Regions from separate parts of the Rhodococcus sp. 24CO genome, predicted to be linked through region 1. Evidence: riboswitches for the same ligand, from Rfam matches in the RefSeq annotation. Region 1 holds a riboswitch; each other region holds the start of a gene.

Evidence for each region. A riboswitch is a leader RNA that binds a small molecule or an ion and turns the genes downstream of it on or off. The one in region 1 is predicted to bind cobalamin.
Region 2: linked by a shared signal. The riboswitch ahead of V2B23_RS14980 (CbtB domain-containing protein) and the one ahead of V2B23_RS00185 (magnesium chelatase subunit D family protein) in region 1 are both predicted to bind cobalamin.
Region 3: linked by a shared signal. The riboswitch ahead of metE (5-methyltetrahydropteroyltriglutamate--homocysteine S-methyltransferase) and the one ahead of V2B23_RS00185 (magnesium chelatase subunit D family protein) in region 1 are both predicted to bind cobalamin.

What each region holds. Positions count from the first base shown of each region.
Region 1 covers NZ_JAZFNF010000001.1:33,424-40,165, reverse strand. Annotated here, with positions in the region: gene V2B23_RS00195 (cobyrinate a,c-diamide synthase) at 1-1,148, opposite strand, end outside; gene cobO (cob(I)yrinic acid a,c-diamide adenosyltransferase) at 1,142-1,756, opposite strand; gene V2B23_RS00185 (magnesium chelatase subunit D family protein) at 1,780-3,696, opposite strand; adenosylcobalamin (AdoCbl) riboswitch at 3,733-3,879, opposite strand; gene V2B23_RS00180 (GNAT family N-acetyltransferase) at 3,932-4,408, opposite strand; gene mqo (malate dehydrogenase (quinone)) at 4,420-5,958, opposite strand; gene V2B23_RS00170 (alpha/beta hydrolase) at 6,105-6,742, shown strand, end outside.
Region 2 covers NZ_JAZFNF010000005.1:441,691-448,432, reverse strand. Annotated here, with positions in the region: gene V2B23_RS15005 (hypothetical protein) at 1-499, shown strand, start outside; partial or broken gene V2B23_RS15000 (MFS transporter) at 542-739, opposite strand; gene V2B23_RS14995 (hypothetical protein) at 803-967, shown strand; gene V2B23_RS14990 (NAD(P)-binding domain-containing protein) at 1,070-2,917, shown strand; gene V2B23_RS14985 (CbtA family protein) at 2,977-3,741, opposite strand; gene V2B23_RS14980 (CbtB domain-containing protein) at 3,732-3,926, opposite strand; cobalamin riboswitch at 3,953-4,073, opposite strand; gene mhuD (mycobilin-forming heme oxygenase MhuD) at 4,148-4,456, opposite strand; gene V2B23_RS14970 (alpha/beta fold hydrolase) at 4,501-5,238, shown strand; gene V2B23_RS14965 (HIT family protein) at 5,229-5,645, opposite strand; gene V2B23_RS14960 (LuxR C-terminal-related transcriptional regulator) at 5,673-6,742, opposite strand, start outside.
Region 3 covers NZ_JAZFNF010000015.1:22,279-29,020, forward strand. Annotated here, with positions in the region: gene V2B23_RS27935 (sensor histidine kinase) at 1-857, shown strand, start outside; gene V2B23_RS27940 (response regulator) at 854-1,462, shown strand; gene V2B23_RS27945 (helix-turn-helix domain-containing protein) at 1,679-2,113, shown strand; cobalamin riboswitch at 2,223-2,430, shown strand; gene metE (5-methyltetrahydropteroyltriglutamate--homocysteine S-methyltransferase) at 2,567-4,831, shown strand; gene V2B23_RS27955 (MarR family winged helix-turn-helix transcriptional regulator) at 4,957-5,508, shown strand; gene V2B23_RS27960 (homogentisate 1,2-dioxygenase) at 5,620-6,742, shown strand, end outside.

The DNA.
Region 1 (6,742 bases):
GAGTCGGTCAACGCCACCGCCTCCCGATACCCGAGTGTGAGTCGTTTACCGAAAACCGCGTCGACGCCGACAACTCCGGCCATCGCATGACCGTCGAGGCTGCGGGCGAGGTAGAGCAGGCCGGCGCACTCGGCGTGGATCGGCGCTCCGCCGTCGGCCAATTCTCGAACCTGTTTCAGCAGAACAGTATTCGACGCGAGGTCGACAGCATGCTCCTCCGGAAATCCGCCGGGAAGAACCAAGGCGGCAGTACCGGACGGCAATTCGTCGCGCAGAGGATCGAAGACCTGCACGTCAGCGCCCGCGGCAGTGAGAAGTTCACGATGCTCGGCGTACCCGAAGGTGAAGGCAGGTCCGCCCGCCATCGCCACCACGGGCCGCGAGCCGCGAAGCTCCCCCACTTCCTGCGCTGGATCCCACTCAGGTGCAACAACATTCGATGTGGCCAGCGCGCGCACCGCGCCGAGATCGACGTGAGTTGCGATCAACTCCGACATCGCGTCCACCGCGGCAACTGCCGCGGTGCCGTGCTCGGCAGCCGGAATCAAACCCAGATGACGCGACGGCACCTCCAGTTCAGCCAAACGCGGAACAACCCCGAGTACCGGTATCCCCACCTTGTCGCACGCGTGGCGCAGAACTTGCTCGTGCCGGGCGCTGCCGACGCGGTTGAGGATGACGCCGCCGATCCGCACACTGGCGTCGTAGGTGGCAAAGCCGTGCAACACAGCGGCTAGGCTCTGGCTGTGCCCGCGAGCATCGATGACCAGAACAACCGGTGCACCCAGAACCGCGGCCACCTGTGCCGTCGACCCTTCCGCCGACGCCTGCGCATTGGCTTCGTCGATCTTGCCGTCGAACAGGCCCATGACGCCCTCGACCACCGCGATATCGCAGCCTGAGGTGCCATGCTGATAGAGCGGCGCAATGCGCTCTTCGCCGACGAGCACGGTGTCGAGGTTGCGACCTGGCCGTCCCGCCGCAAGCCCGTGGTAGCCGGGGTCGATGTAATCCGGACCCACCTTGAACGGTGCCACACTGCTGCCGGCTCGGCGGAGAGCGCCGATCAATCCCGTTGCCACCGTGGTCTTTCCGCTACCTGATGCGGGTGCGGCGATAACAACCGCGGGGGTGGACGAACTCACCATTCGATGCCTCGCTGGCCCTTTCGGCCGGCGTCCATCGGGTGCTTGATCTTGGTCATCTCGGTCACGAGGTCGGCCGCATCGATCAACGCCTGCGGCGCGTCACGTCCGGTGATCACCACATGCTGATTTCCCGGTCGATCGCGCAGGGTCTGCACAACCTCCTCGACGTCGACCCATCCCCATTTGAGCGGATAGGTGAACTCGTCGAGGACGTAGAAGCGGTGCGTTTCGTTTGCCAGGCGACGGGCGATCTCCTGCCATCCCTCCGCTGCTGCAGCCGCGTGGTCTTCCTCGCTGCCGGCCTTACGGGTCCAGGACCAGCCCTCACCCATCTTGTGCCACTGCACCGGCCCACCGACGCCACTCTCGTCGTGCAGGTTTCCGAGTGCGCGGAACGCGGCTTCCTCGCCGACCTTCCACTTTGCGCTCTTCACGAACTGGAAGACGCCGATGTCGAATCCCTGGTTCCAGGCACGCAGCGCCATCCCGAAGGCTGCGGTGGACTTACCCTTTCCCGGTCCGGTATGGACAGCAAGCACCGGTGCGTTACGACGCTGACGTGTGGTCAAGCCGTCGTCGGGGACTGTGTCGGGAACGCCTTTAGGCATGGTGATCTCCTGAAATGAAAACGTTAGGCGGCGGCGCGGACGACACCCGCGACCTGCTGAGCTGACAATTCGGCAAGGCGGACGCATCCACCTCGTAGTTCTCGGGCCAATTCGGCGGCCAATCCCAAACGGACAAGCCCGGTTTCGCAGTCCACGACGATCGAAGCAACCGATGCATCGGCGAGCAGGTGCGCGGCAACACGAGCGCGGTGCAGCGCGTCCTTGCCGCCGGTGGCTCGCCCGTCTGTGAGCGCAACCATGAGCGCGCGGCGCTGCGGATCCCTGAGCCGCTCACGCAGAATCACCTCACGGGCACGCAAGAAACCTTCTGCGAGTGGTGATTTGCCACCTGTTCGCATGGACTGCAATCGGCGAACAGCGATGTCCACGGACGACGTCGGCGGCAGAACCAGCTCAGCTTCGCGGCCCCGGACGGTGATGACGGCTACCTTGTCGCGGCGCTGGTAAGCGTCGCGCAACAGTGAGACAACGGCGCCCGTCACAGCGGAAAGCCGGTCACGTGCCGCCATCGACCCCGACGCGTCCACCACGAACACGATCAGATTGCCTTCGCGCCCTTCGCGAATCGCGCCGCGCAGATCGGCCGGCGCCAACCGTAGACGGCCCACCGTGCGGCCCCGCGCAATCTGCGATTCCGCTGCGGCAAACACCGTGCTCGTCAGGTGCAGGCCGTGCCCACGGTCGGTGGTGGACCGCACGACGCGTCCGCGCGTCGACGTGGATCGTGAACGCCGACCGGGCGCACCCTCACCGACACCGGGAACTTCGAGAAGTTTCGCCTTGAATTGACTACTCGGTGGGGCAGACGGTCGATCGGTAGAGCGAACTCCCCCGCCCGGACCGTCCGGATCGTCATGAGGCCCGTCATCATCAGGTCCCCCGTCATCAGGGCCCCCGTCATCGGGTTCCCCACCCTCGGGTTCCCCGCCGTCGGATTCCCCACCTTCTGGATTCTGGGGCGGTTCAGGCTCGCCGGCCCGAGCATCCTCGTCTGCACGATCCATCGCGTCGTCGAGTTGCTGCTGATCGAGGCCCGGCTCGTCGAAGGGATCGCGTCGGCGGCGATGCGGCAGTGTCAGTTCCGCCGCGACTCGTACGTCTTCCTCGGTGACTTCACTGCCACCGCGCCACGCAGCGTGAGCGGTGGCGGTACGGGCGAGAACAAGATCGGCGCGCATTCCGTCGACGTCGAAGGACGCGCACAGCGACGCGATGCGCCGAAGTTCGCGGTTGCTCAGCTCGACGTCATCGAGTCGGCTACGCGCAGAGAGGATTTCGGCGGCGAGTTCCTGATCGGCCGATGCGTAGCTGTGGGCAAACGCCTGTGGATCGCGTTCGTAGTCGAGGCGTCGTCGAACTACCTCCATGCGCACATCCACGTCCCGAGACGCCGACACGTCCACTGCAAGGCCAAAACGATCCAGCAGCTGTGGACGCAATTCTCCCTCTTCGGGATTCATCGTTCCGACGAGGACGAACTTCGCGGCGTGCGAGTGCGAAATTCCGTCCCGCTCCACATGCACTCGGCCCATCGCCGCCGCGTCGAGCAGTACGTCCACCAGGTGATCGTGCAGCAGGTTCACCTCGTCGACGTACAGAACACCCTGATGCGCCGCGGCCAGTAGTCCTGGCTGGAAGGCGCGCTCACCGTCGCGCAATACCTTCTCGAGGTCGATCGAGCCGATCACGCGGTCTTCCGTTGCCCCGACGGGCAGTTCGACCAACCTGGCCGGACGCGTCACACCGCCGTCGTCGACAGCCGGTAGCAAAGCCGTCAAAGCGCGCACAACGGTGGATTTAGCCGTGCCCTTTTCGCCGCGAACCAGCACACCACCGATTCCGGGGTGTACGGCACACAGGATCAGCGCCAAACGAAGTTGGTCCTGGCCCACTACCGCGCTGAACGGGAAACCCGCCACCGCCGCCTGATCGCCTTCTATACGCACGTCGACATCCCTCCACCTCTCGGTTTCCTCGCCGAGAACTTGGCTTCATCCGAATGTCGCGGCAATCTGGCTGGGATCTCGTGAGATCTTTACAGTGGCGGGACCGCACCTGAATCGAACAGGACTTCCCCGCGAGCATTCGGTATCGAAAAAACCCTAGTCGGCCCACAATTCCGTGAGCCGACTGGGTCGGGTGTATGACTGCGTTTCAGCTGGCGAGCTCAAACGGCTCGCCGCCACCGCGGCGCATCGGGGTGTGCGGAATACCGTCCTCGATAAATTCTTCGCCGTCAGCTTTGAAGCCGTGCTTGCTGTACATGTCGACCAGATAGGTCTGAGCGTTGATGCGGCACGGCGCTTCGCCCACTTCGGCCAGCGCAGCTTGCAGCAATCGCGTCGTATGGCCCTGTCCGCGTGCTTCACGTGACGTGCAGAGCCGACCGATACGGAAGCTCTTCGTGCCGTCGTCATGCTCTTCGAGGAGCCGGAGAGTGCACACCACTTCGCCATCCTGCTCCAGCCAGAAATGGCGGGTTTCCGTCAGCAGGTCCCGCCCGTCCAATTCGGGGTACGGGCAGGCCTGCTCGACGACAAATACTTCTACCCGAAGCTTCAACAACTCGTAGAAAGTCTTGTTGTCGAGGTCGAGTGCCCATGAACGCTTCAATGCTGCTGTTGCCGTCATGGTTGCGACTATCACACAGTTGCAGCGGTCTCCGCGACCGGAAGAGATTCGGTTGACGTCGCGGAATCGAGCTCGAGGACCTTCGAGGACCAATCCCAGACCTGGTTGAAAAGTCCTTCGTTGTCGGTGAGCTTGACGCCGATGGACGGAACCATCTCACGCAGCTTGCCCTTCCAACCCTGGAATTCGGTCGGGAAGCAGCGCTCTAGCACGTCGAGCATCGCGGGAACAGCCGTCGACGCGCCGGGGGACGCACCGAGCAGACCGGCGATGCTTCCGTCTTCGGCAGCCACCACGGCGGTACCGAATTCGAGGACGCCACCCTTGCCCTTGGCCCGGCGAATCACCTGAACGCGCTGGCCTGCGGTGATGAGCTCCCAGTCCTTGGTCTCGGCCTTGGGCGCAAATTCACGCAGGTCCCAGATACGTCCGGTTTCGCTCTTGGTGAGCTCACTGACCAGGTACTTGACCAGGCCGAGTTCGCTGACGCCGACGCCGAGCATCGAGAGGATGTTATTGGGCTTGACCGAACCGGGCAGGTCCGTGACCCGGCCCTGCTTGAGGAACTTGGGTGACCAGCCGGCGTACGGTCCGAACAGCAGGCCGGGCTTGTTGCCGATGACACGAGTGTCGAGGTGCGGAACCGACATGGGCGGTGCGCCGACGGCCGCTTTGCCGTAGACCTTGGCGCTGTGCTGGTCGATCAGCTCAGGGTTGGTGCATCGCAGGAACGCGCCGCTGACGGGGAAGCCGCCGAAGCCCTTGGCTTCCTTGATGCCCGACTTCTGCAGCAGGTGAAGAGCGCCACCACCGGCTCCGACGAAGACGAATCGTGAACGCACGACGCGCTTTTCACCGGTGCGGCGGTTGGTGACCTTGACGGTCCACGTCTTGTCCGAGTTCTGGGTGAGGTTGGTGACCTCGTGACCGAAGTACATGTTGCCGCCGGTCTTGCCGATGTAGCCGACGAGCTGCTTGGTGAGCGCTCCGAAGTCGACGTCGGTGCCGTCCTGGCTCCAGTTGAGGGCGATGGGGTCCGAGAAGTCGCGGCCCTTTGCCATCAGCGGCAGGCGCTTGGTGAACTCGGCCGGATCGTCGATGTACTCCATGCCGCGGAAGAGCGGGTGGCCGGCAAGTGCGTCGTAGCGAGCACGCAGGTACTTGGCGTTGGCCTCGCCGTGAACGAAGCTCACGTGCGCGATGGGGTTGATGAATTCCTTGGGCTGCGTCAACACGCCCTGCTCGACAGCGTGTGCCCAGAACTGCCGGGACACCTGGAACTGCTCGTTGACGTTGACGGCCTTCTTGATATCGACCGTCCCGTCCGAGTTCTCGGGGGTGTAGTTGAGCTCACAGAGCGCGGAGTGACCGGTTCCCGCGTTGTTCCACGGGTCGCTGCTCTCGGCTGCGACGGCGTCGAGCCTCTCGAAGGTCGAGATCGACCAGTCCGGCTGCAGCTGGCGCAACAATGCACCAAGCGTGGCACTCATGATGCCCGCACCTACGAGCACTACATCCGTCTTCGTCTCTACCGCGTTCTGATTCGACACTGGAGAATCGACTTCCTTGTCATTAGCCGTGCGCGCATCCGCCTGCTGTGTTACGCCGAATAGGTTACCTGGGCGTAAGTGCGCCGTTTACCACCCCCAATTGTGCTCTACAACGCCGTCCGGAAACGAGGATTAGATTGTGATCTGTGACTACATGGGTTCCAGACGTCCTCGGAGACGGATATCAGCAGCTGACCATTCCTCTCGGAACCGATCCGGACGGTGAGGGTGAGGTCGACGCCACACTCGTCCGCTATCAGCCGCCTGGCGAGGCAGTCCGGGCGAACCGTGCAGTTCTGTATGTACACGGGTTCACCGATTACTTCTTCCAGAAGCATCTTGCGGAACACTTCGCCGAGCAGGGTTACGCCTTCTTCGCGCTGGATCTGCGCAAGTGCGGGCGTTCACTGAAACCGGGCCATACCGCTCACTATGTGTCGGATCTCGCCCTGTACGACGCCGAACTCAACGAGGCCCTGCGCATCGTGAACTCCGAAACCGACGGCAGCGAACTCCTCTTGATGGCGCACTCGACCGGTGGGCTCATCGTTCCTCTGTGGCTTGACCGACTCCAGCGCAAGCCGGGCGGCAGCTCCGGACACGGCATCGCCGGCCTGGTGCTCAACAGTCCGTGGTTCGACTTGCAGGGTCCGCCCATGGTGCGCAACGTCGGTACCGCCGCCATCGACGTACTGGGACGGGTGTCCGGGAAGACTGTCATCCCCGGCACGGGCTTGCCGACGTACGGCTCGAGCCTGCACGTTTCCGCCAACGGCGAGTGGGA
Region 2 (6,742 bases), on a different contig from region 1:
CTTGACCGGTCAGACCCTGGACAATTGGCCGTGGCGAATGTTCGGCGGTGGAGGGAAAACCGCACTCGCGGCCACGGTCGGCAATTTTGCACTGGGAACCGGGCTGTACGTCGTGGCACTGCCCGTCGTGAAGGTTCTGCTGGGAAGTGCTGCGGTTGCCGAGTTGGGTGGCGCCGTGAATCAGTTTCCGGCCCAGCTCGGTGTGTGCTGGGCCTTCTGGATGATCTTCTGGGCCAATGCTTTCGGGAATAAGCCGACCGGCTTCGCTGACGGAGTGAACCTGCTGATCCGCGGACTGCTCACGTTCGGGCTGGCAGTGGTGACGTTCCTCTTCTACTACCGTTTTGCTGCCGAGAACATTCTTCACGAACCCGCGGTAGCCGACGGATTGCACGGCAATGCACTGGGTTTCGTGGACTGGGCGGTGCTGTGGACGTTGTTCTACGTTGTCGGTTTTCAGTCGCTGGGGCTTGGCCGATTGAAGCCTGAATCCGAGTGAAACTGGTTGCCGCACATGCAAGCGGGCAACCAGTCGCGTAGGTCAGACTTTCGTGAGGGGTGCTGACTCTGCGCCAGTTTCCTTCTGCACCGCGTTCTTTCGTGCGGGAATCAGCAGCGTGATAGCGCCGGCGATCAGCGCGGCGGAGATCGAGGTGCCGACGGAACGCATCAGGGTGTTGAAGCTGTTCGCCGACGCCGTTGCGGACGGCGGAACCGCGCCCATGATGAGGGCGGGCATCAGGTCCACCAGCGGATCGTCGGATGCAGCTTCTCCGGCGGGAGCAGGTCACGTAGGGCGCTGATGCCCAGCGGGATCATGCCGACGCCGATGCCCAGCAATGTGGACGGACTGGATCGGGTCGTGGCCGATTGGGAACCTGAGGATGTGGCGACGTTTGCGATGTGGCTTCAGAGATTCAACTCCGACGTCGAGAAGCTTGCCGGACGTCCCTTGCCGCGAACGTAGCGCGCCTTCGTCGCGCGCTTCGATTGCAACTGGTTGCAACGCTTGTGACGCGGGCCACTGATGCGATGTGCTGTGTATCACATTCCTAAAGAAGGAGAAGTGATGACGCAAACCATCGATTCCGCAGTCGTAGCCTCGGAAAGCTCGACGGCTGTGACACCTCAGGAGCGCGTCGACGCCTGGCTGGCGGATTTCGAGTCGGCACTCGCCGCTCGTGACATCGAACGGGTCGCAGCAAAATTCGCCCTCGACAGTTTCTGGCGAGACTTGGTTTCGTTCACCTGGAACATCAAGACCGTCGAAGGTCGCGAGCAGATTGCCGACATGCTCTCCGAGCGTCTCGACGACACCGATCCTTCAGGATTCCGGACCACCGAGACCCCCGACGAAGCCGACGGCGTCACCTCGGCCTGGATCGAATTCGAGACTGCAACCGGTCGCGCGCACGGGCATCTTCGTCTCAAGGACGAACTCGGCCAGCCTGTCGCCTGGACCCTGCTCACGTCGTTGCAGGAGTTGAAAGGACACGAAGAGGGTAAGGGGACTCGTCGCCCGCGCGGCGCCAAGCACGGGGCAGACCCGAACCGCATCACCTGGGCCGAGCAGAAGGAGATCGAGGACCGCGAACTCGGCTACACCACACAGCCTTACGTCGTGATCGTCGGCGGCGGTCAGGGCGGAATCGCGCTCGGCGCGCGTATGCGTCAGCTCGGAGTCCCGGCCATCGTGATCGACAGCCACGAGCGACCGGGAGATCAGTGGCGCGGACGCTACAAGTCCCTGTGCCTGCACGATCCGGTTTGGTACGACCACCTGCCCTACATGCCGTTCCCCGACAACTGGCCGGTGTTCGCGCCGAAGGACAAGATCGGTGACTGGCTCGAGATGTACACCAAGGTCATGGAGGTTCCGTACTGGAGTTCCACGACCTGCACGTCCGCGTCGTTCGACGAGAAGACCCAGGAATGGACCGTCGAGGTCAACCGCAACGGCGAGAAGCTGACCTTGCGTCCCAAGCAGTTGGTGATGGCAACCGGGATGTCCGGCAAGGCAAACGTTCCGACGTTCCCCGGTCAGGACAAGTTCCTCGGCGATCAGCACCACTCGAGCAAGCACCCCGGCCCGGATCAGTACGTCGGTAAGAAGGTTGTGGTCATCGGGGCCAACAACTCCTCGCACGACATCTGCGGCGCCTTGTGGGAGAACGGCATCGACGTCACGATGGTGCAGCGCAGTTCGACGCACATCGTGAAGTCGGATTCACTGATGGATCTGGGCTTGGGTGATCTGTACTCGGAGCGCGCACTCGCCGCCGGTATGACGACGCACAAGGCGGACCTCACGTTCGGTTCGTTGCCGTACCGGATCATGCACGAGTTCCAGATCCCGGTGTACGACGCAATCCGTGAGCGCGACAAGGACTTCTACGATCGCCTCGAGAAGGCCGGCTTCGAGCACGACTGGGGCGACGACGGTTCGGGCCTGTTCATGAAGTACCTACGACGCGGCTCGGGCTATTACATCGACGTCGGCGCTGCCGAACTGGTTGCCAACGGAGACATCAAGCTCGCCCACGGGAACATTCGAGAGCTGACCGAGAACAGCGTGATTCTCGAAGACGGTACGGAACTGCCGGCCGACGTGGTGGTCTACGCAACGGGCTACGGCTCGATGAACGGTTGGGTGGCCGATCTGATCGGTCAGGACACCGCCGACAAGGTCGGCAAGGTCTGGGGACTGGGGTCGAACACCACCAAGGATCCGGGACCGTGGGAAGGCGAGCAGCGCAATATGTGGAAGCCGACGCAGCAGGAAGCGCTCTGGTTCCACGGCGGCAATCTGCATCAGTCCCGCCACTACTCGCTGTACCTGGCTCTGCAGTTGAAGGCGCGCTACGAGGGCATTCCGACGCCGGTGTACGGGCTGCAGGAAGTGCATCATCTGAGCTGAAAAAGAACTGCTGTGCGCCTTTATCAACCGCGCGCGGTTAATAAAGGCGCACGGCAGTTTCAGCGAAGGGCGTACTTTTTTGCTACTTCGGCGTTCTTGGTCGCGCGCTCGGTGAGGAAGGCAAATGCCAATCCGAGTACGAGCCACAAGGTTGCCTGTGTAGCGAGGGACGAGAGGCGGAACTCCCACAGCAGAGTTGCCGGGAAGTCGTCGCCCACCTCGTTGATCGTGGGTAGCGAAACGTAGCCGATTGCCACGATGACCAGGAACGCAGCAACCGGAGCGGCGACGCGCACGCTGAGGAACTCGTGGGCGGATACAGCTTTTGCTGCCGCGGCGGCCGCGGTGACGGCCAGCAGTCCGAGGATCACGGTCGCGAGCCACAGCCAGGTTCGCTGGTTGATCGTGTCGGGATCGCCGACGGCTGGCGGATTGGCCGGGTACTTGAAGAACGGCACCGCCTCGATGGCGAGCCAGCCTCCCAATGCGATGGCCATCGCCAAGAACGGTCCCGACATGGTGGTGATCCGTCGCGCGTAGTTGGCGACTACGGCGAAGATGGCACCGAGGGCCAAGCCCGCGAGCGACGTTGCGAGGAAGAGTCCAGCGCGTTGACCATCACGACTGACGAGTGGGGCTTCTTCGTCGCCGTGCGTGTGTCCGGCGGTTTCGCCGGCGGCACTGTTGGCTTCTTCGATCGCGATGGCAGCGTTGACGTGCGGCTCACCCAGCACAAATGCAACTCCGCCGGCAAGGATGCCTGCGATCAAACCAGCCAACAAGCCACGAATCAGAAGTTTCGTGAAATTGTCGACTAGTGGCACGGGAGGCCCATCAAGTGGCGTCCGTCGTGCATCAGCTCATGCATGTACATGCCTGTGCGTGAGATTGCGCCCTGGTCGAATCCGACCAGGTAGAGAGCCAGCATCGCGAACAGCACAATAGCTGCGGCGAGGAAGGCAAGACGAGTCGAATCGATCGACGAGTCGGGAGAGTAGGCGAGTGCCATCGAAGCCTCCTGGGATTTTCGCGTCCCCTAGGTCAAATGCGATGGCCGGAGTGTCTGGCTGTCGAGGTGGGTTCACCTCGAATTACAGTGGCGCGACCGCTCCGGGCTTTCACCGGATTCCTGTCGACCATCGCGTGTACAGAGCGCACTTTAGCAGTGAATACACGAAAATCGTGAAGGGTTTTGCTCGCTAGGCGAGCAAAACCCTGCACGATCACGGATCAACTCTTGGCGGGGACGTCCAGAACTACCTCGAACTCGAGCAGCGACGCACCCGACGCGACGGGCTTGGCGCGCTCACCCGAATGCGCTGCGCGGGCCGGGCCGTCACGCCAGTCGGCGAACGCCTCCTCGGTTTCCCACTGCGTGACCACGAAGTAGCGGTTCTCGCCAGCTGTGGGGCGCAGGAGCTGGAAACCGAGGAATCCGGGAGAGTTCTCCACGGCATGTGCGCGTGCTGCGAAGCGCTTTTCCAGTTCGGGGCCGGCGCCCTCGGGGATTTCAATTGCATTGATCTTCACGACTGCCATGTAAGCGACATTACCGCGCGGCTTCACCGCGTACGGTGACATTCGTGTTGCATGACGAAGGTGGTACCGGCCAGCCGATTCTGTTGTTGCACGGCCTCATGGGTAGTGCCCGAACGTGGCGTCGGCATGTGCCCTGGATTCGCGAGTTCGGCCACGTCTACACGTTCGACGCGGCCGGTCACGGACGGCCGGCGCCCGCAGAATTGACGACCGAGGCATTTGTCGAAGACCTTGCGTCGGCGGTGGCAGTGATCGACACGCCGATGATCGTGATCGGGCACTCGATGGGTGCCCTGCACGCGTGGTGTTTTGCCGCCGCACACCCGGACCGAGTGCGTGCGTTGGTTCTCGAGGACATGGCACCGGATTTCCGCGGGCGCACTGCGGAGAACTGGGCTCAGATGGTGTCGTCGTGGCCGCAACCGTTTGCTACGGATAATGCGGTGAAGGAGTTCTTCGGTCCGGTTGCGGGACAATACTTTCTGGATTCGTTCGACCGCCGCGACGACGGGTGGTACCTGCACGGTGACGTGTCGACCTTTCGCGATATCTCGGAAGAATGGGGCACGCGGCATTTCTGGGATCAGTGGAGTGCAATCGAGGTACCCACCCTTCTCGTCGAGGGTGAGTTCACGATTACCCCGCACGGCCAGATGCGCGAGATGGCAGAGCGTCCGGGGACTCGGTATGTGCGCATTGCCGACGCGGGTCACCTTGTCCACGACGATCAACCAGAGCGGTACCGCGACGAAGTGACAGCGTTCCTGGTTGATCAGAGCTGACTTCGGATCGACGCTCCCGCTTCTTCGAGTTCGACGGCCCGCCTCGCCAGGAGCCCGGCTGCGAACTTGGCTTTGTCTCCGCTGTGTCGCGGTACGACGTGCAGATGTGAGTGAAAGACGGTCTGACCGGCGGCACGTCCGTCGTTGACCAGGATGTTGACGCCGTCCGCGGCGATGTCGCACCGCCGCAGCGCGCCGGCGATGATTGTGCCTACCCGGAACATCTCTGCGCCCTCGTGGTTTTCGAGTCCGTCGAGGTTGGTGGCGTGGCGTTTCGGCACAACAAGGGTGTGTCCGCGGCTGACCGGGCGGGCGTCGAGAAATGCGAGCACGGTTTCGGTTTCGAAAACACGAATTGCGGGCTCGTCTGCCGAGATGATGTTGCAGAAGACGCAGGTGTGGCTCATGACTACAGAATGTATCCCGTCGGTGGATCAGAGCAGACGTAGCTCCCGTGCGCGTGTGAGTGCTTCGCGTCGATTGTGGACTTCAAGTTTTCTGTAGAGCGTGCGCACCTGAGTCTTGACCGTGTTGACGGAGATGAAGAGTGCGTTTGCCATCTCCGTCAAACTGGCGTGGGACGCGATCAGATCAAGAACTTGTCTTTCTCTGTCCGTCAAAGTGACCAGGTTCAGCTCGTGTGGAAATGTTTCTCCTGGAGCAAGTTTCAGGAATCGGGCAAGAGCGCTCGATCCGGTACGTGCCAAGGATTCGAGGTGATCGACGTCGCGTCGAGATATGGTCGAGAACGATCGGAGATTGCCGGTTTGGTCGGCGATGCTGCAGGCATTCGACCAGGCTTCGGCGGCGCGGCGCGGCTCGTCACCTCGCAAATGCGCGACGGCTTGAATGAGGAGGGCCTCCATCTGTGGGCGTGGGTACGACTCTCGCGCCCAATCGAATTGGTGGCACAGCGCGATTGCCGATTCATTCTGACCGGCCCGCTGATATAGGCGCGCGACGGAAACCAGTGTCCAGGGATTGGCGGCCGGCTCGGCGATGTCCGACGACAGCGCCATTGCCAAGTTGCCGTCGCCGAGCGCGAGAGCCAGATCGATTTTGGTGGAGCGCAACAACGGTAGCGCAAAAGAATCAGGTTTCAGCTTTGCGGGGTTGTCGAAAATTCCCTTGCGCAGCAACGTGATAGCCGTCGATTCTTCCCCGCAGGTGAGTGCGTACTGGCAGTGCGTGTAGAGGACAAACGCCCACAGTTCCTCGTTGTTGTCGGGCTCTCCCAGGGCTGCGACGGCCTCATGTGCATCGTCGAGGTCGAGGGTGCACAGTGCAGTCAACGCACGGGCGACCAGTCCTGGCGTTCGTACCATCGAGTGGAGCCACCCATAGGTGTTCGGATGCTTGCGCTCGAGCCGTGACCATCCCTGCGACAGAGAGGGTTCCCCGACGATCGCCCAATTCATGGCTACGCCTCCCGCTGCATTGCGGGCGATGAAGTCGATGCCCTGTGATTCACCGCCCCAGTACGCCATACGCATCTCGGTGGTGG
Region 3 (6,742 bases), on a different contig from region 1:
GCCTGACTGCACTCGCCGCTGTGATCATCATCAGCGTCGGGCCGACCGGTCTCGCAACTGCGCCGTACCTCGCCGTCACGGCTGTGACAATGCTGCCGACCGTGGCCGGCGGCATTCTCACCTTGGCCATTGCCGCTTCGGTGGAAATCGTCAGTGTCAGCGCCGGATGGGGAAACTATTCGGGCCTGTCGCTCGGAGTGTGCGCCGCCGCGTTTGCCACGTGGGGCGTCATGTCCCTCATCAGACGCAATATTTCGATGGTCCACGAACGAGAAGAACAGGAACAGCGTGCTGTCATGGAGGAACGCGCACGAATGGCACGCGATCTCCATGACATCCTCGGGCACTCGCTCACCGTCATCACCGTCAAAGCCGAACTGGCCAACCGATTGTTGGACGTCGACATCGAGCGCGCTCGCAGTGAACTCGACGATCTCGAACGACTGTCCCGCGATGCTTTGGCGGATGTGCGCTCCGCAGTGAACGGGTTTCGAACCATCTCACTCCCCGTCGAGATCGCCCGCGCCCGAGAGGCTCTGCGTGCTGCAGGCATCGAAGATCATTCCCCGAACAGTACCGAAATGGTGCCGCGACACTTGCGGGAATTGTTTGCCTGGACCGTTCGTGAAGGCGTCACCAACGTCGTACGCCACAGCGCCGCAACACAATGCACCATCACCATCGACGAGAAGAGCGTCGAAATTTTCGACGACGGGATCTCCGGCGAGAATACGACGATCGGCAACGGGTTGACCGGACTGCGTGAACGCGCCGCAGCGGTGGGAGCCCGCGTGATCATCAACGCCGCCGCGCACCAGGGCTTTTCACTAAAGGTCCACGAACAGGAGAACACGTGAGCATCCGGCTACTACTTGCCGACGACCAGGCATTGGTTCGCGGCGCCCTGGCCGCACTCCTCGATCTCGAAACCGATCTGACCGTGGTCGCAGAAGTCGGCCGAGGCGACGAGGTTGTTGCGGCAGCGATGGAACACCGCCCCGATGTTGCACTGCTGGACGTGGAGATGCCGGGACTGGACGGGATTGCAGCCACGTCGGCGTTGCTGGAAGCGCTCCCACAAACACGGGTGCTGATCGTGACGACCTTCGGGCGGCCGGGATTTCTTCGCAAGGCGATGCACGCGGGAGCCACCGGTTTTGTCGTCAAGGACACCCCGGCGCGGCAACTCGCCGACGCGGTACGACGCGTCCATGCGGGGTTGCGCGTCGTAGATCCGACGCTGGCGGCAGACAGCCTCGTCAGCGGCGAATCTCCACTGACCGATCGTGAAACGGAAGTACTGCGCGCCGCGAAGGCCGGCGCGCCCGTTGCAGCTATCGCCGCCGAGCTATTCCTGTCAGCTGGCACCGTTCGCAATCACCTGTCGTCCGCGATGGGGAAGACCGGAGGTGCGACGCGTGGAGAATCTGCTCGAATCGCCGAAGCCAACGGTTGGTTATAAGAAGAGCAGGGTCCCCACATAGAGTCCCGTATCCGGCAATTCCGTCGCAATTATTGTTAATCACTCTCCCGCCTGCAGTTCTAACCCAAATATTCACGTATCCTGTTACCTGGTTCCGCGACAATGCGTTGCGGAACCGAATAGCGGAGTACCGACCCACCTTTGGTTACCTACCAGTTATCAGATGGTTGAGCGGACAACACAGGGGGAAGGCTCATGGCGCAAAGATTCAGCCAACGATTGAATGCGCTGTTCGAGTCCGCCCCTAATCACGTCACCAACGCCATGGTTGTGCGCAGCATGACCGAAGACGGTTGTCGCATCTCTACTCCCTACTTGTCGCAACTCCGCACGGGCGTCCGCACCAACCCTTCACCCGAAGTTGTCTCCGCCCTCGCCCGATTCTTCGAAGTGACTCCGGACTATTTTTTCAACCCCGACCAAGAAGTGCCCTTTCTCGCAAGCGGCGATTCCGACCACATTCTGCTCGCACAGCTTCACAACGATCGCCTACGCAATCTCACGTCTCGGGTAGTCGACCTGTCCCCAGCCTCACAGGCCCTTCTTGTCGAAATGGCCGAAAATCTCCGATCGTCCGAGAATCTTCCCCGGGTACCTCCCGACTCCAACTCGTACTCGTGGCGCGCCTAGACCCGTCGACACAAGTCATACGGGCACTGCTTTTCCTGCTCCCACGCACATAGCCCTATGCTGGGCAACGCAGCTGGTTCGCCCGGCGCGGTCATGAGGAGCCCCGAAGACCGTTCCTGGCGTCGAAGCTCCGTCAGCTCAGGCAGACGGAGTGAGAGGGAACCCGGTGAAAATCCGGGACTGTCCCGCAGCGGTAAGCAGGAACGACCGCCGTCTACATGCACTGGGCTTTTGCCTGGGAAGCGATGGCCAGTAGGTTCGATCACCACGATCGAGCGCCCGCGAGTCCGAAGACCTGCCGACTGTGTCGGGCACGCCGTGCCCGACGGTCCACCGCCTCGTGGAATGGGCGCGTAGATCTCGAGACGTGGTCGCATGTTTGATTGCGGCCTCATGAGGTGTACCCGTCTGCCGGCAGTGGCCATCAGTGCATTGGCAATCTGGAGAAACTCCGTGACAACAACATTCACCGCGACCGTGCTGGGCTCTCCGCGTATCGGTCCTCATCGCGAACTCAAACGGGCAATCGAAAGCTACTGGGCGGGGCGCATCGACGCCGACGCCTTGGCGCGAGTAGCCCGTGACCTGCGTCGGCAGGGCTTGGCCGACCTCCGTGACCAGGGAATCGACTCCATCCCGGTCAACACCTTTTCCTTCTATGACCAGATGCTCGACACGGCAGTGCTTCTCGGCGCGCTGCCCGAGAGGGTCGCATCCGTCGCCGATCCGTTGGACCGCTATTTTGCGGCCGCACGCGGCACCGACACCATCGCCCCACTCGAGATGACCAAGTGGTTCGATACCAATTACCACTATCTCGTCCCCGAGATTTCACCGTCCACGACGTTCTCGCTCGACGCCTCGAAAGTGCTCGGCGAACTGGCGGAAGCGCTCGCAGACGGCATACCCGCTCGCCCGGTTGTCATCGGCCCCGTCACGTTCCTTCTCCTCTCGAAGGCTGTCGGAACCGAAGAACCGCTTCTGACCCGGATCGATGAACTGGTTCCGCTGTACGCGGACCTTCTCGGCAAGCTCGCCGACGCCGGGGCCGCGTGGGTGCAGATTGACGAACCGGCGCTCGTCGGCGACCGCACCGACGAAGAGATCGAAGCCGCCCGGTCGCTCTACGAACAGCTTTCGTCGCTGTCGAATCGACCGGCAATCCTGCTGGCGTCGTACTTCGGCTCGTTGGGCGATGCGCTTCCCGCCCTCGCGTCCACCGCAGTCGAAGGTTTTGCGATCGACCTTGTCGCAGGACGTGATTCGATTGGGTCCGTCCCAGACCTCGCCCGCAAGCTCGTTGTCGCCGGAGTTGTCGACGGCCGAAATATCTGGCGAACGGACCTGGATTCGGCGCTGTCCACGCTGGGCGCTCTGCTCGGCAGCGTCGATACCCTTGCCGTCTCCACGTCATGCTCGCTCCTGCACGTTCCGTACTCACTCTCCCAGGAACCGGATCTGGACAAAGCCCTGCGCTCCTGGCTTGCATTCGGCGCCGAAAAGGTGCGGGAAGTGACCACGCTTGCCACCGCGCTTACTCTGGGGCGCGAATCCGTCGAGGACGAATTCGGCCTCGCCCGCGCCGCCGCGTCGACTCGCAAGGACGACAAGCGACTCAACGACGCCGGCGTGCGTGGACGTCTTGAAGCCGTGCTGAATTCGGCGACCAACCGCGCCCCGGCGGCGGAGCGTCGCAAGGCTCAAGCCGAATTGCTGCCGCTTCCTCCACTTCCGACCACCACTATCGGTTCGTACCCGCAGACATCCAAGATCCGGGTGGCGCGTGCGGCATTGCGCAACGGCGAGATCGACGAGCCTGAATACATCTCGCGCATGCGCGGCGAGATCGCGGATGTGGTTGCACTCCAGGAGAAATTGGACCTGGACGTGCTCGTGCACGGCGAACCCGAGCGCAATGACATGGTGCAGTACTTCGCCGAACAACTCGACGGCTTCTTCGCGACCGCGAACGGTTGGGTTCAGTCGTACGGCACGCGCTGTGTCCGTCCGCCGATCCTCTACGGCGACGTCTCCCGTCCGAAACCGATGACCGTCGACTGGATCACCTACGCGCAGTCCTTGACCGACAAGCCGGTCAAGGGGATGCTCACGGGACCGGTCACGATTCTGGCGTGGTCGTTCGTGCGTGACGATCAACCTCTCGCCGACTCCGCCAATCAGGTTGCGTTGGCGATTCGGGACGAGACCGTCGACCTGCAGGCTGCGGGCATCGGCATCATCCAGGTGGACGAGCCCGCACTTCGTGAATTGCTCCCGCTGCGTGCCGCTGATCAGCCGGCCTACCTGGACTGGTCGGTCGGGTCGTTCCGGCTGGCAACGTCGGGGGTCGCGGATTCCACGGCGATCCATACGCATCTCTGCTACTCGGAGTTCGGGGCCGTGATCGGCGCGATCGCGGGACTCGATGCCGATGTCACCTCGATCGAAGCGGCCCGTTCGCACATGGAGGTTCTGGGTGACCTCAGCGCCGTGGGCTTCGATCTGGGTGTCGGCCCCGGTGTGTACGACATTCACTCTCCGCGGGTCCCGAGCGTCGACGAGATTGCCGGTTCGCTGCGCGAAGCACTCGAGGCCGTCCCGGTGGAACGGCTGTGGGTCAACCCTGACTGCGGCTTGAAGACACGAGGTCTGGTCGAGGTTGAAGCGTCGCTGCGCAACCTCGTCGAGGCGGCAAAGGTGGTACGGGCGGAACTTTAGGGGGCTCCGCCCCCTGTGCGCCTTTCTGGTAGTTCGCACTGCCGGAAAGGCGCACAAGGGCCGTAGGCCCCTTTTTTAGTACATTCATATACAAAGGTGGCCTTTAATCACGCTAGAGTGACGCCATGGAAGCCGCAGCAGAAGAAACTCAGGGAACGGCCGGAGAGCTCAACTTTTGGTCGTTCATCGAGTTGGCGAACAAAAGACTGTCCGACGAGCACGGCTTTCGCCACCACCTCGCCACCGAGGTTCTCCTGACACTCAACCGCGCATCCAACGTGGTCACGTACGACCTCGAGTCGTCGATACACCGGCCACGCGGCTGGTCGTGGTCATCCTTCCGCCTGATGTTCGTCACCTGGCTGGCTGGGCCGATCGAGCCGAAAGCCGCTGCCGAGCTCACTGGAATGAGTCGGGCGGCCGTATCGAACCTGTCCAAATCGCTGCTTGCAGACGGCCTGATCGATCGCCGCCCTACCGAGAACGACGGCCGTTCGGTGCAGCTCTACCTCACCGATACGGGCAGAGACGCAATGGTCGAGGCGTTTCGCGAACAGAACGAACGCGAACACGCGTGGGTCAGCGTCCTCAGCGAAGCTGAACAGCGGATTCTTGTGATGCTCCTGGACAAACTGATCACCAATCGTAGCCAGTTCGACGTGCGCGGACGGAACTAGCAACACAACCCGTTCCTCTCGAAGGGTTGCACCTGTCACTTCATTTTAGTTAATGTGTTTACTATCTGGTCAAGGTGAGTCAGACGGAAACAGCACAGAAGGAGGCCGGACATGGCGTTTTACCGACAACTCGGCAATGTCCCCCCGAAGCGTCACACTCAGCACCGTGACGAAGCAGGCAACCTCTACTACGAGGAGTTGATGGGCGAAGAAGGCTTCTCCTCCGACTCGTCGCTCCTCTACCACCGCGAAATTCCGTCGGCGATCGTCGACGCCACGGTCTGGGAACTGCGCGACCAGAGCACCACACCCAATCACCCTCTCAAACCGCGCCATTTGAAGTTGCACGACTTGTTCCCGGAAAACATCTGGGCCGAAACCGACGTGGTGACCGGACGACGCCTGATCCTCGGCAATGCCGACGTCCGCCTGTCCTACGTCATTGCCGGCGCGGCATCTCCCCTGTACCGCAACGCAATCGGCGACGAGATGGTGTACATCGAGTCCGGTGAAGCCACCGTGGAAACGGTCTTCGGCGCACTCGAAGCACGCGAAGGCGACTACGTCCTCATCCCAATGTCCACGACGCATCGCTGGATCCCCAAGGGAGACAAGCCGCTCCGTGCATACGCGATCGAAGCGAACAGTCACATCGTTCCGCCCAAGCGTTACCTCTCACGCTTCGGCCAGTTGCTCGAGAACGCACCGTTCTGCGAGCGCGACCTGCACGGCCCCAGCGCGCCCCTGATCGCCGAAGGCACCGACGTGGAGGTCTTGGTCAAGCACCGGACGTCGGCCGGCATCGCCGGAACCCGCATGGTCTACCCGACGCATCCCTTCGACGTGGTCGGCTGGGACGGTTGCCTGTACCCCTACACTTTCAACATCTCCGACTACGAGCCCATTACCGGTCGCGTTCACCAGCCGCCGCCGGCGCATCAGGCGTTCGAGGGCAACAACTTCGTGATCTGTAACTTCGTGCCACGCAAGGTCGACTACCACCCGCTGTCGATCCCCGTGCCGTACTACCACTCCAACGTCGACTCCGACGAGATCATGTTCTACTGCGGCGGCGACTACGAAGCACGCAAGGGCTCCGGCATCGGCCAGGGTTCCATCTCGGTTCACCCCGGCGGACACGCACACGGCCCGCAGCCGGGAGCGTACGAACGCAGCATCGGTGCAGAGTTCTTCGACGAACTCGCCGTCATGGTCGACACGTTCCGGCCGCTCG